Regions from separate parts of the Roseateles aquae genome, predicted to be linked through region 3. Evidence: predicted binding sites of a transcription regulator. Region 3 holds the regulator's gene; each other region holds the start of a gene.

Region 1 (3,271 bases), on a different contig from region 3:
GCCGGCCGCCGACGTGCAGCGCATCTGCGCCGACGGTGTGGCCGTGCAGCGTCTGGACCGCGGCGGCATGCTGCTGCATGCCGGCGAGGCTTGCGATGCGGTGTACCAGGTCGTCACCGGCCATGTGAAGCTCTACACCATCGCCAGCCACGGCGCGGAGAAGGTGTTCGAGCTGGTGGGGCCTGGGCAGAGCATTGGCGATACCCTGGTCTTCACCCAGCAGGCCCACGCGCTGAGCGCACAGGCGCTGACCGAGTCGCTGCTGCTGCGCCTGCCGGCTGCTGCGCTGACGGCCCAGGTGCGGCGTGACCCGGCCTTCGCGCTGCGCCTGCTGGCCGGGGCCTCGCAGCGCATCCAGGGCCTGCTGCGCGACGTCGAGTCCTACTGCCTGCACAGCGGCGCGCGCCGCGTGGTTGGCTATCTGCTCGAGCAGGGCGGCGGCAAAGCCGGCAGCGGCGCCGAGCCGATCACCGTCTCGCTGCCGGTCAGCAAGGCGACGATTGCCGCGCGGCTGTCGCTGACGCCGGAATACTTCTCCCGCGTGCTGCGCGAGCTGGAGGACGAGGGGCTGATCGAGATCTGCCGGCGCGACATCCGCATCATGCAGCCGCGCCGGTTGGCCCACTACACCTTGCAGTGAGCGTCTTCACGGGCCTGCGCCAGCGAGGGCCAGAGGCGCTCGTGCAGCGCCGCCACCTGCCCGATCAGCAGCAGCGCCGGTGAGCGCACGGCGGCCTGGCGCACCAGGGCCGGCAGCCGGTCCAGGCGTTCGCGCAGGCAGCGCTGCTCGGGCTGGCTGGCGCTGGCAATCACGGCGGCCGGCGTGTCGGCGGCCAGGCCATGGGCGATCAGCTGCGCGCTGATGATCTCCAGCGCCCCCAGGCCCATATAGATGACCACGGTCTGATGCGGTCGGGCCAGCAGTGGCCAGTCGAGATCGACGCAATGCGCCGCGGCGCCGTCGGCACCAGCCTGATCGTTGGCGCGCAGATGGCCGGTGGCAAAGACCAGCGCGCCGGCGTGGTCGCGGTGGGTCAGCGGTATGCCGGCGCCCGCCGCCGCGGCCTGCGCTGCGCTGATGCCGGGAATGCAGCTGAAGGGGATGCCGGCCGCGGCCAGCGCCTCGGCCTCTTCGCCGCCGCGGCCGAAGATGAAGGGGTCGCCGCCCTTGAGGCGCAGCAGCGATCGGCCCTGGCGAACCAGGCTGATCATCAGCTCGATGATGGCTTCCTGGCTCATATGGTGATGGCCGCTCTGCTTGCCCACATAGATCAGCTCGGCCTCGGCCGGGCACAGCGCCAGCACGGCCGGTGAGACCAGCGCGTCGTACAGCACCAGCCTTGCTTCGGCCAGGGCCCGCGCGGCCTTCAGGGTCAGCAACTCGGGGTCGCCGGGGCCGGCCCCTACCAGCATGACAGAGGGGCTGTTGAAGAAGCGGGGTTCGTCCAGTCGGCTCATGCTCAGGCTCCGAGAAATGCTTGAGCCCATTGTGAAAACAGCGTGCAGGCCGCGTCCTTGAACCAGTTCAAGGACAGCTGATCGGCGTCAAGCAAGCATTGCCACATGGAAAGTGGAGGTGCAGAACATGGGTGGCAAGCGAAGCGCAGCCTGGCTGGGCGTTGTGGCAGTCTGCCTGCTGTTGGCGTCGCGGCCGGCCCTGACCGAGCCGCTGCCAGCGGTGCGCCAGCAGCAGTTGCTGCGCATGCTCAGGCAGGACTGCGGCTCCTGCCATGGCATGACGCTGCGCGGCGGGCTTGGCCCGGCCCTGCATGCCGAAGCGATGCGCGCGCTGCCGCACAGCGCCATTGCCGCGGTGATCTACCACGGTCGCCCTGGCACGCCGATGCCGCCCTGGAAGACGCTGCTCAGCGCCGAGGAGGCCGACTGGCTGGCCGCCTATCTGCAAAGTGATGCGGCCTTGCTGGCCAAGGACAAGACACCATGAGAAACCTGCTTCTGTGCGTTCTGCTGCTGGTGCTGGCCGCCTGCGCTTCAAGGCCGCCGACGGCCACGGCTACGGGCTTGCAGCTGCGCGGCACCGGCGATCTGGGCCTGGTGGTCGAGCGCGCCAGCGGCAGCCTGCAGCTGCTCGACACCAGCCGGCGCAGCGCCATCGGGCGCGTGCACGGGCTCGGCGATTTGTCGCATGCTTCGCTGGTCTATTCGCGTGACGGGGCTCATGCCTATGTGTTCGGCCGCGATGGCGCGCTCAGCAAGGTCCACCTGCCGACGATGACGCTGGTGGCCCGCGTGCAGCAAAGCGGCAATTCGATCGGCGGCGCGATCTCGCAGGATGGGCGCTGGGTCGTTGCACAGAACTACCAGCCCGGCGGCATCAAGGTCTTTGATACGCAAGACCTGACCCTGGTCGCCGACATCCCGGCCGAATATGCGCCGGGCAAGCTGTCGCGCGTCGTCGGCCTGGCCGATCTGCCTGGGCAGCGCTTCATCTTTTCGCTCTTCGACGCCGACGAGATCTGGCTGGCCGATCTGAGCCAGCCGCGCGCGCCGCAGATCCGCAAGTTCAAGGGTGTCGGCCACCAACCCTATGACGCGCTGATCACGCCCGATGGCCGCCACTACATCGCCGGCCTGTTCGGCGAGGACGGACTGGCCAAGATCGACCTGTGGGCCGCCGAGCCGCGGGTCGAACGCATCCTGGCCGGCTATGGCCGCGGCGCGCAGCCGCTGCCGGTGTTCAAGATGCCGCATCTGCGCGGCTGGGCCATCGCCGGGCGCCTGGCTTATCTGCCGGCGATTGGCCGCCATGAGGTGTTGGTGGTCGACACCCAGAGCTGGGCCGAGGTGGCGCGCATCCCGGTGGCCGGCCAGCCGGTGTTCGTGATGGCGCAGCCCGATGGCCGCCAGGTCTGGGTCAATTTCGCCGTGCCCGATTACGACACCGTGCAGGTCATCGACACACAGAGCCAGCGCGTCGTTCATGCCTTCAAGCCGGGCAAGGCGGTGCTGCATCTGGAGTTCACGCCGCGTGGCGAGGCGGTCTGGATCTCGGCGCGTGACAGCGACCTGATCAGCGTCGTCGACACCCGCAGCTTTGCCACGCTCGCCACGCTGACGGCGCAATCGCCCAGCGGCATCTTCTTCACCAGCCGCGCCAACAGGATGGGACTGTGATGCCAAGCGCAATGTCCGTGATCGATGCGCGCCTGCTCAATGATTGGCAGCAGCGCTTCCCCTTGTGTGAGCGGCCCTTCGCTGCCTTGGCCGAAAGCCTGAAAGACAACTTGGCCGGGGCGCCGCCCGAGCTGCT
Region 2 (3,271 bases), on a different contig from region 3:
CCTGTTGCAGCCAGAAACGCTGCAGCGGCGGGCCATAGGGGCCCTCGTAACGCAGATAGGCAATCGGCGTCGGTGGGCGTGTGATCAGCTGGACGGGCATGGCATCAAACTCCGCAAAGGAGTGGCCATTGTTCGCGGCGCTCGCGTGCCGCGCCTGATCGCCGTTGCGATTCACCTGATCAGGATTGCTGTTCTGACGGCCGCCCTGGCGCCGCCACTGGCTGGGGCTGCAGCCCAGATGCCGGCGAAAGGCGCGACTGAAGGCCTCGCCCGAGCCGAAGCCCACGGCCAGTGCCGCCTCCAGCACCGCGAGCCGGGGCTGGGCGGCGAGGCGCACAGCGGCCAGCTCGATGCGGCGGCGCTGTACATAGTCGCCCAGCGTCTCGCCGGTCCAGGCGGCAAACAGCCGGTGAAAGTGAAACGGCGACAAGCAGGCCAGCCCGGCCAGCGGTACCAGGTTCAGCGGCTCGGCCAGGTGCTCGTCAATATGGCGCAGCACCGCATGCAGGCGATGCTGGTGGCTGCTGTGGCGGCGTGGCTGAACGGCGGGCATGGTGCCCGCATTCTGGCTGAGCAGCGCGGTGGTGTTGGAAGTCGGCCGCGCTGCACTGCAGGGCTCAGGTCGGTGTCGGCACGCCGGCCATGCGGTCGTGCTTCAGGAAGTACTGGCGGGCCAGCGCAATCAGCTGCTTCTCGGTCGGATGGTCGACAGTTTCATAACCGACCACCTGCTTGACCTGATGCGGGCGATGCTTTTCCAGGTAGTGGCGGAAGTCCGCCTGGGCGGTGCTGGAGCCGGTGATCAGCACCTCGGTGATGCCATCCAGCGCCGCGCAGACCTCGGCGAAGAACTCATGCTCGCTGCGCACCGCGCTGCCGTGCTGCTTGGTGTGATGGCTGTGCGCCTTGATCTTCTCGGCAACCACATGGTCGGCATCGAACTGCAGCACCTGGGCTTTTTGATGATCAAGCTGGACGACGGCGTGGAACAGACTCATGGAATTCCTCCGGTTTGAGTGATGTGGGTGAGAGGGTGATGCGAACGGCAGCGCAGGGCCAGCGGTTCACAAGGTGGCGTGGCTGGCCAGGCCCTGGCGCTGCTCGGTGGCTGACTGGCAGGCCAGGCAGCGCAGCACCTGCGGGCTGGCCGCCAAACGGGCATAGGCGATGGCTTCGCCGCAGTCGCAGCACAGGCCATAGCCATCGGCATTCAGCCGCGCCAGCGCCTCATTGACCTCGCCGAGCGCCTGCAGCAGATGGTCGCTGCGGGCCAGATCAAGTTCGCGGTCGGCGTTGTGGGCGCGCTCGCCATCGCCATCTTGCTGCAGCTGCTCATGTGCGTGGGCCACGCGGCCCTCGCCGCCGAGCTGGGCATCCAGCTGCGTCTGCAGCGCGGCTTGCTGCTGCTCCAGTGTGGCTTGCAGCGCAGCACGTTGCGCCGGGCTGATCGGGGGGTGGGTGCTCATGGCGATCTCCTTGGGTCCATGCTCACACTGACGAGTGTCGCTTGCCTTGAGATGTGTCAATCAATGCTGCTGTGGCGCTCCGCAAGATCATGAATGCAGAAACTTGGCTGCGCCTTGAGCTCAGGGGCGGCGCTGCGCACTTGCCGCTTCACGCTCAGCTGGCGGAGCTCGCCTGGGAAACGTGGAGACTGTTTGGCCTGACCGTATGCCTGCCTAACGCCGCCTCTGATCGGCTACCATCTCCGCCGTGCAAAGCGCAATAGCGCGGCATTCACAACAGTGAGCATCGAAACCATCAGCAATGGCATGCGGTGACTCCAAAAGAGGGAGACGGAAATGATCAAACGACATTGGGTACCGGGCATCGCCTTCGTCATCCTGCTTTCAGGATGCGGAGGCGGAAGCGGAGGGGGCGGCACAGGCCAACCCGACCTCGTGCAGCCACCGCCCGAGGCAACATTCCGGTTCGGCGCCGGATACGGCATCGAGCAAAGCCAGCGGCTGGCCAATATCGTTGTCAGCCAGACGGGGCATCTCATCAATTACGGGCAATTCGCTGTTGACCTGGCTCATCGGTTTGCTCGTGCGGGTGGCTCGCTGTCGGTGACAGCACGCTGTGCCTTCACCGGCACCATTGCCTTGCAACTGGATGATCGCGACAGCAACGGCTACGCATCGCCAGGAGACGTCATCTCTGCGACCCTTGACCAGTGCGGCGTGCCGATCCTGGAGCGCAAGGTCAGCGGCAAAGTCAGGCTCGAAGTTCTCTCTGCAGACAAGTCCGTTGACCAGGCTGTGAAGGCGCGGCTGACAGTTGCAGACGAGCTTCAGGTGAGCTGGATGGAGGACATGCCCATCGGGGCATTCGACCTGACAGCTACGCTGAAAGGGTCCCTGACGGCAGAGTGGTCAGAAACGGCTGTGGGCTCGCAACTGCGCGTGCTGTCCAGCGAAACGGACAACTGGAGAACGACCGCCGTGCGCGATGCACGCCCGGTGACTGAGGTGCTCAGCAAGATCGACGTGATCAAGCGCGTTCGCTATGACCTCGCCTCATTTGAGACTACGGCGGTCTTCCTGCTGGACACGGGCGCTCTTGGAGGCGTGATCAAGGTGAGCACGCCACACGCCTTCACGGGCAATCTGAATGCCCCGGCGAAACAGTTCGGCATGCAAGCCGGGCTGGCGGATTACCTCTTGGATATTGAGCCGGCGCCCGACTTCTCTGTTGTCTACGCCCGGGCCAAACTGACGAAGCGCACAACTCAAAGCGTGGTAGACACCAGTTTAGTCGCAGTGGAGGAGTTAGCCCTCGTCAGTGACGTCCGCACTGGCCTTTGGAGCCCCCTATTCGGCACCGACGGCGAGAGTGTCAGGGTTCTGCTGCCATGGCAGAGCGTGCTGATTGAAAGCAATGTGGACCGCGCCTCTGCCCAGAGGGGGGGGGGCGCAGGACAGTTCGAATACACGAAAGCAGACGCACTTTTTCAGCGACCTGTTGCAGCCCGCCCAGATCTCTCGCAGGCAGGGGCCAGCTTCCCTCTGCAGTTCGGCCGCGCTGTGGCCGACAACAGCCCCAGCCTGCAATTCCGCTTTGTCGACACCTCGGGGTCGTTGTCACGGCGTCTGCCGAGTTGGAACGTCGCCGCGACTGCCGAACGGCAGGGGGCGGCCTATGCTATCCGCCCCTTGGAAACGTTGCGCCAGGGCCGCGATTACCAGCTCGAGGCTTCCGTTGATGGCATGACGTGGGGGCAGCCTATCCAAGTCAAAGATGCAAAAGGCAACGCGGTTTGGACCAGCGG
Region 3 (3,271 bases):
CGGCCAATGGCCGAGACGCCCAGGCCGATCAGGTCGCAATCCGCATGGGTGCTGTAGCCCTGGAAGTTGCGATGCAGCCGCCCCTGGCGCTTGGCGACCGACAGCGAATCGGTCGGCAGCGCGAAGTGGTCCATGCCGATATAGGTGTAGCCGTGGCCAAGGAAACCGCTGATGGCGCCAGACAGCATGCGCACCTTGTCGCCCGCGACCGGCAGCAATGCGGCGTCGATGCGGCGCTGCGGCTTGAAGCGCTGCGGCAGATGGGCATAGCCATAGAGCGCAATACGATCCGGCTTCAACGCTGCCACCTGGGCGATGGTGCGGGCGAACGATTCCGGGGTTTGCTGCGGCAGGCCGTAGATCAGGTCGACATTGGTCGACTCGAAGCCCAGCTCGCGCGACTGCGCCATCAAGGTGGCGACGCTCTCGAAGCTCTGAACACGGTGCACGGCTTTTTGCACCGCCGGATCGAAGTCCTGCACGCCAAAGCTCAAGCGGTTGAAACCCAGCTCGCGCAGATGACGCAGGCGCTGCTCGGTGACGGTGCGCGGATCCACCTCGATCGACACCTCGGCGCCGGGCGCCAGCTTGAATCGGGCGCGAATGTCCTGCATCAGCCGCGTCAGCTCGGCATCGCTGAGGAAGGTCGGCGAGCCGCCGCCCAGATGCAGCTGCGACACCGTCTGCGTGCGCTGCAGCTGCGCCACCGTCAGGTCCATCTCCATGACCAAAGCATCAAGATACTCGGCGGCCTTGTCGTGATGCTTGGTGATGACCTTGTTGCAGGCACAGTAGTAGCACACCGATTCGCAGAATGGAATGTGCACATAGACCGACAGTGGCGTGCCGCCACCCACCATGCCGCCCTCGGCGCGTTGCACCAGGGCCTGGCGGTACTGCTCGGCGGTGAAAGCCTCGACAAAGCGATCGGCGGTGGGATAAGAGGTGTAGCGCGGCCCAGAGACGTCGAAGCGACGCAAGACTTCCTCGGTGATGCCCGGCAGGCTGTCAGCGGTTTGAGATTCCATGTCGCCATGGTGCCAAGCCTGCGCGCGCGGGGTTTGACCCAGGTCAAGCTTGCTGGGCAAGCCCGGGTAAACAATGCCCCCAATTCTTGAGGATGGTCATGTTCAATTCCGATTCCCATCTGGCAAACGATGTGCAAAGCGGCAACGGCATTGGTGCAAAGAGCGCTGCCCAGCCCATAATGCGCCACATGAATGCCATCCCGCCGATCAAATCCGAGCCCTTCAAGGTCGCCTGCTCCAGCTGCAATTTGCGCGAGTTGTGTCTGCCCGTTGGACTGAACTCGGGCGACCTCGAACGTCTGGATCAGCTGGTGGCCACCCGCCGCAACGTCAACCGGGGCGATACGCTGTTCCGCAGCGGCGACTCGTTCCAATCGCTTTACGCCGTTCGCACCGGCTTTTTCAAGACCTGCATCTCGGCCGAAGACGGTCGCGATCAGGTCACCGGCTTTCAGATGGCGGGCGAACTGCTGGGTCTGGACGGCATCAGCAATGACCGCCACTCCTGCGATGCCGTCGCGCTGGAAGACTCGCAGGTCTGTGTGATTCCCTACGGTCAGTTGGAAGAGCTGTCGCGCGAGTTCACCGATCTGCAGCACCAGTTCCACAAGATCATGAGCCGTGAGATCGTCCGCGACCATGGCGTGATGCTGCTGCTGGGCTCAATGCGTGCCGAAGAACGACTGGCCGCCTTCTTGCTGAACCTCACTCAGCGCCTGCAGGCCCGCGGTTTCTCGGCCTCGGCCCTGGTGCTGCGCATGACACGTGAAGAAATCGGCAGCTATCTGGGCCTGAAGCTGGAAACGGTCAGCCGCACCTTCTCCAAGTTCCAGGACGAAGGGCTGTTGGAGGTCAAGCAGCGCCAGATCCGCATCATCGATCAGGCCGGCCTGCAAAAGCTGGTCAACAGCGCACACTGCTGATCGGCCACAGCCTGCGGGCTGAACAAAGACGAAACCCGCCTGTGGCGGGTTTCGTTTTAGGGCTGATCAGATGATGGCGCTCAGCGTGGCCAGCCTCGCGGATGGGCGTCATCCGGCGGCTCGGGCAAGGTGGCCAGCGCCAGCGTCAGGCTGGCCGCCAGGCTGATCAGGGCCCAGAAAATCAGGAAGCTCAGCGTGTAGATGGCCTGCCGGGACAAGTCCATCGGCTGCTGACCGAACCAGCTCAGATCACTGGGATCGATGACGGCAAACACCAGCGCCTCGGTCACGCCGGCCATCAGAAAGGCTGGCCACAGCACATACATGGCCCAACGTCCCAGGCCCGGACGTTCGGGAATGCGCTGGGAGGTCGGGGCCAGCATCACTGACCGCCCGTGGCCGCGTGATTGCGTGCCTTGACTGCCGGCTGCATGGCCGCACTCTGCTCGGTGACGCTGTCAGCCGAAAGCCGGTCGCTCTTTTCAATCACCGGATCGGGGAATTTCAGCGCCAGCGCGAGCGTGATGAAACTGGCCACGACGACCACCGACGGGCCACCCACAACCAGCCACATCATCTTCTCGCGCCACCAGGAGGCCTTGCGCTGGCCGTACTCTTGCTCGCTTTGCGTTGATGTCGGCATCTGCCTCTCCTATCGGGGAACCACAAAAGTTGATTTCTCGCGCAGCGCGCGGGCGGCATCACCCGCCTGCGCTTCGCGCTGAATATCGAAATGGATCTCATGCGCGCCGGCGCCCGCCTGGGCAGCAGCCTCGGGTGGCACGCGCAGCGCCAGCGACAACCAGCGTGCTTCGGCCGCTGCCACGGTGACTTCGACGGGCTGCGTCAGCTTCAAACCCGGCAGGCCAGTGGCCTGCACGGTGTAGCGCTGCGGCGTTTCCGTTGCGTTCATGATCTGCAGCCGGTAGACATTCTCGATGTAGCCATCATCGACCAGCCGAGCCAGTGAGGCGCGATCCCGGACCACATCAACCTTGAAGGGCATCCGGGTGGCAATGCTGACCAGCAAGGCCACACACACCAGGAACAGGATGCCGGTGTAGATCAGCACGCGAGGCCGGAACATCCGACGCAGCAACTGCCCTCGGCCGAGGTGCTGGGCCATGCCGTTCTGTGTGTCGTAGCGGATCAGGCCACGCGGGTAGCCCATCTTGTCCATCACGCCGTCGCAAACGTCGATGCAGGCCGCGCAGCCTATGCACTCGTATTGCAGGCCCTTGCGAATGTCGATGCCGGTCGGGCAGACCTGCACGCACAAGGTGCAGTCGATGCACTCGCCCAGGCCCAGCGCCTTGGGAT

What was found. The regulator FNR, encoded in region 3, switches genes on or off when oxygen is low (the NO sensors DNR and NnrR bind a similar motif). The targets are predictions, from matches to a motif close to TTGATNNNNATCAA.
Region 1: cobA (uroporphyrinogen-III C-methyltransferase) is a predicted target of FNR. The motif match lies at 1,516-1,529, and genes of this name have one in related genera.
Region 2: RQP53_RS20630 (TraR/DksA family transcriptional regulator) is a predicted target of FNR. The motif match lies at 1,513-1,526, and genes of this name have one in related genera.

Annotation. Positions count from the first base shown of each region.
Region 1 is NZ_JAVXZY010000001.1:456,505-459,775, reverse strand. Features, by position in the region: gene RQP53_RS02025 (Crp/Fnr family transcriptional regulator) at 1-640, shown strand, start outside; gene cobA (uroporphyrinogen-III C-methyltransferase) at 625-1,458, opposite strand; gene RQP53_RS02015 (c-type cytochrome) at 1,586-1,945, shown strand; gene RQP53_RS02010 (cytochrome D1 domain-containing protein) at 1,942-3,135, shown strand; gene ahbB (siroheme decarboxylase subunit beta) at 3,135-3,271, shown strand, end outside.
Region 2 is NZ_JAVXZY010000010.1:142,473-145,743, forward strand. Features, by position in the region: gene RQP53_RS20620 (AraC family transcriptional regulator) at 1-553, opposite strand, end outside; gene RQP53_RS20625 (hypothetical protein) at 618-998, opposite strand; gene RQP53_RS20630 (TraR/DksA family transcriptional regulator) at 1,065-1,466, opposite strand; gene RQP53_RS20635 (hypothetical protein) at 1,803-3,271, shown strand, end outside.
Region 3 is NZ_JAVXZY010000002.1:584,623-587,893, forward strand. Features, by position in the region: gene hemN (oxygen-independent coproporphyrinogen III oxidase) at 1-1,028, opposite strand, end outside; gene fnr (fumarate/nitrate reduction transcriptional regulator Fnr) at 1,217-1,951, shown strand; gene RQP53_RS07810 (hypothetical protein) at 2,032-2,334, opposite strand; gene RQP53_RS07815 (hypothetical protein) at 2,334-2,594, opposite strand; gene ccoG (cytochrome c oxidase accessory protein CcoG) at 2,604-3,271, opposite strand, start outside.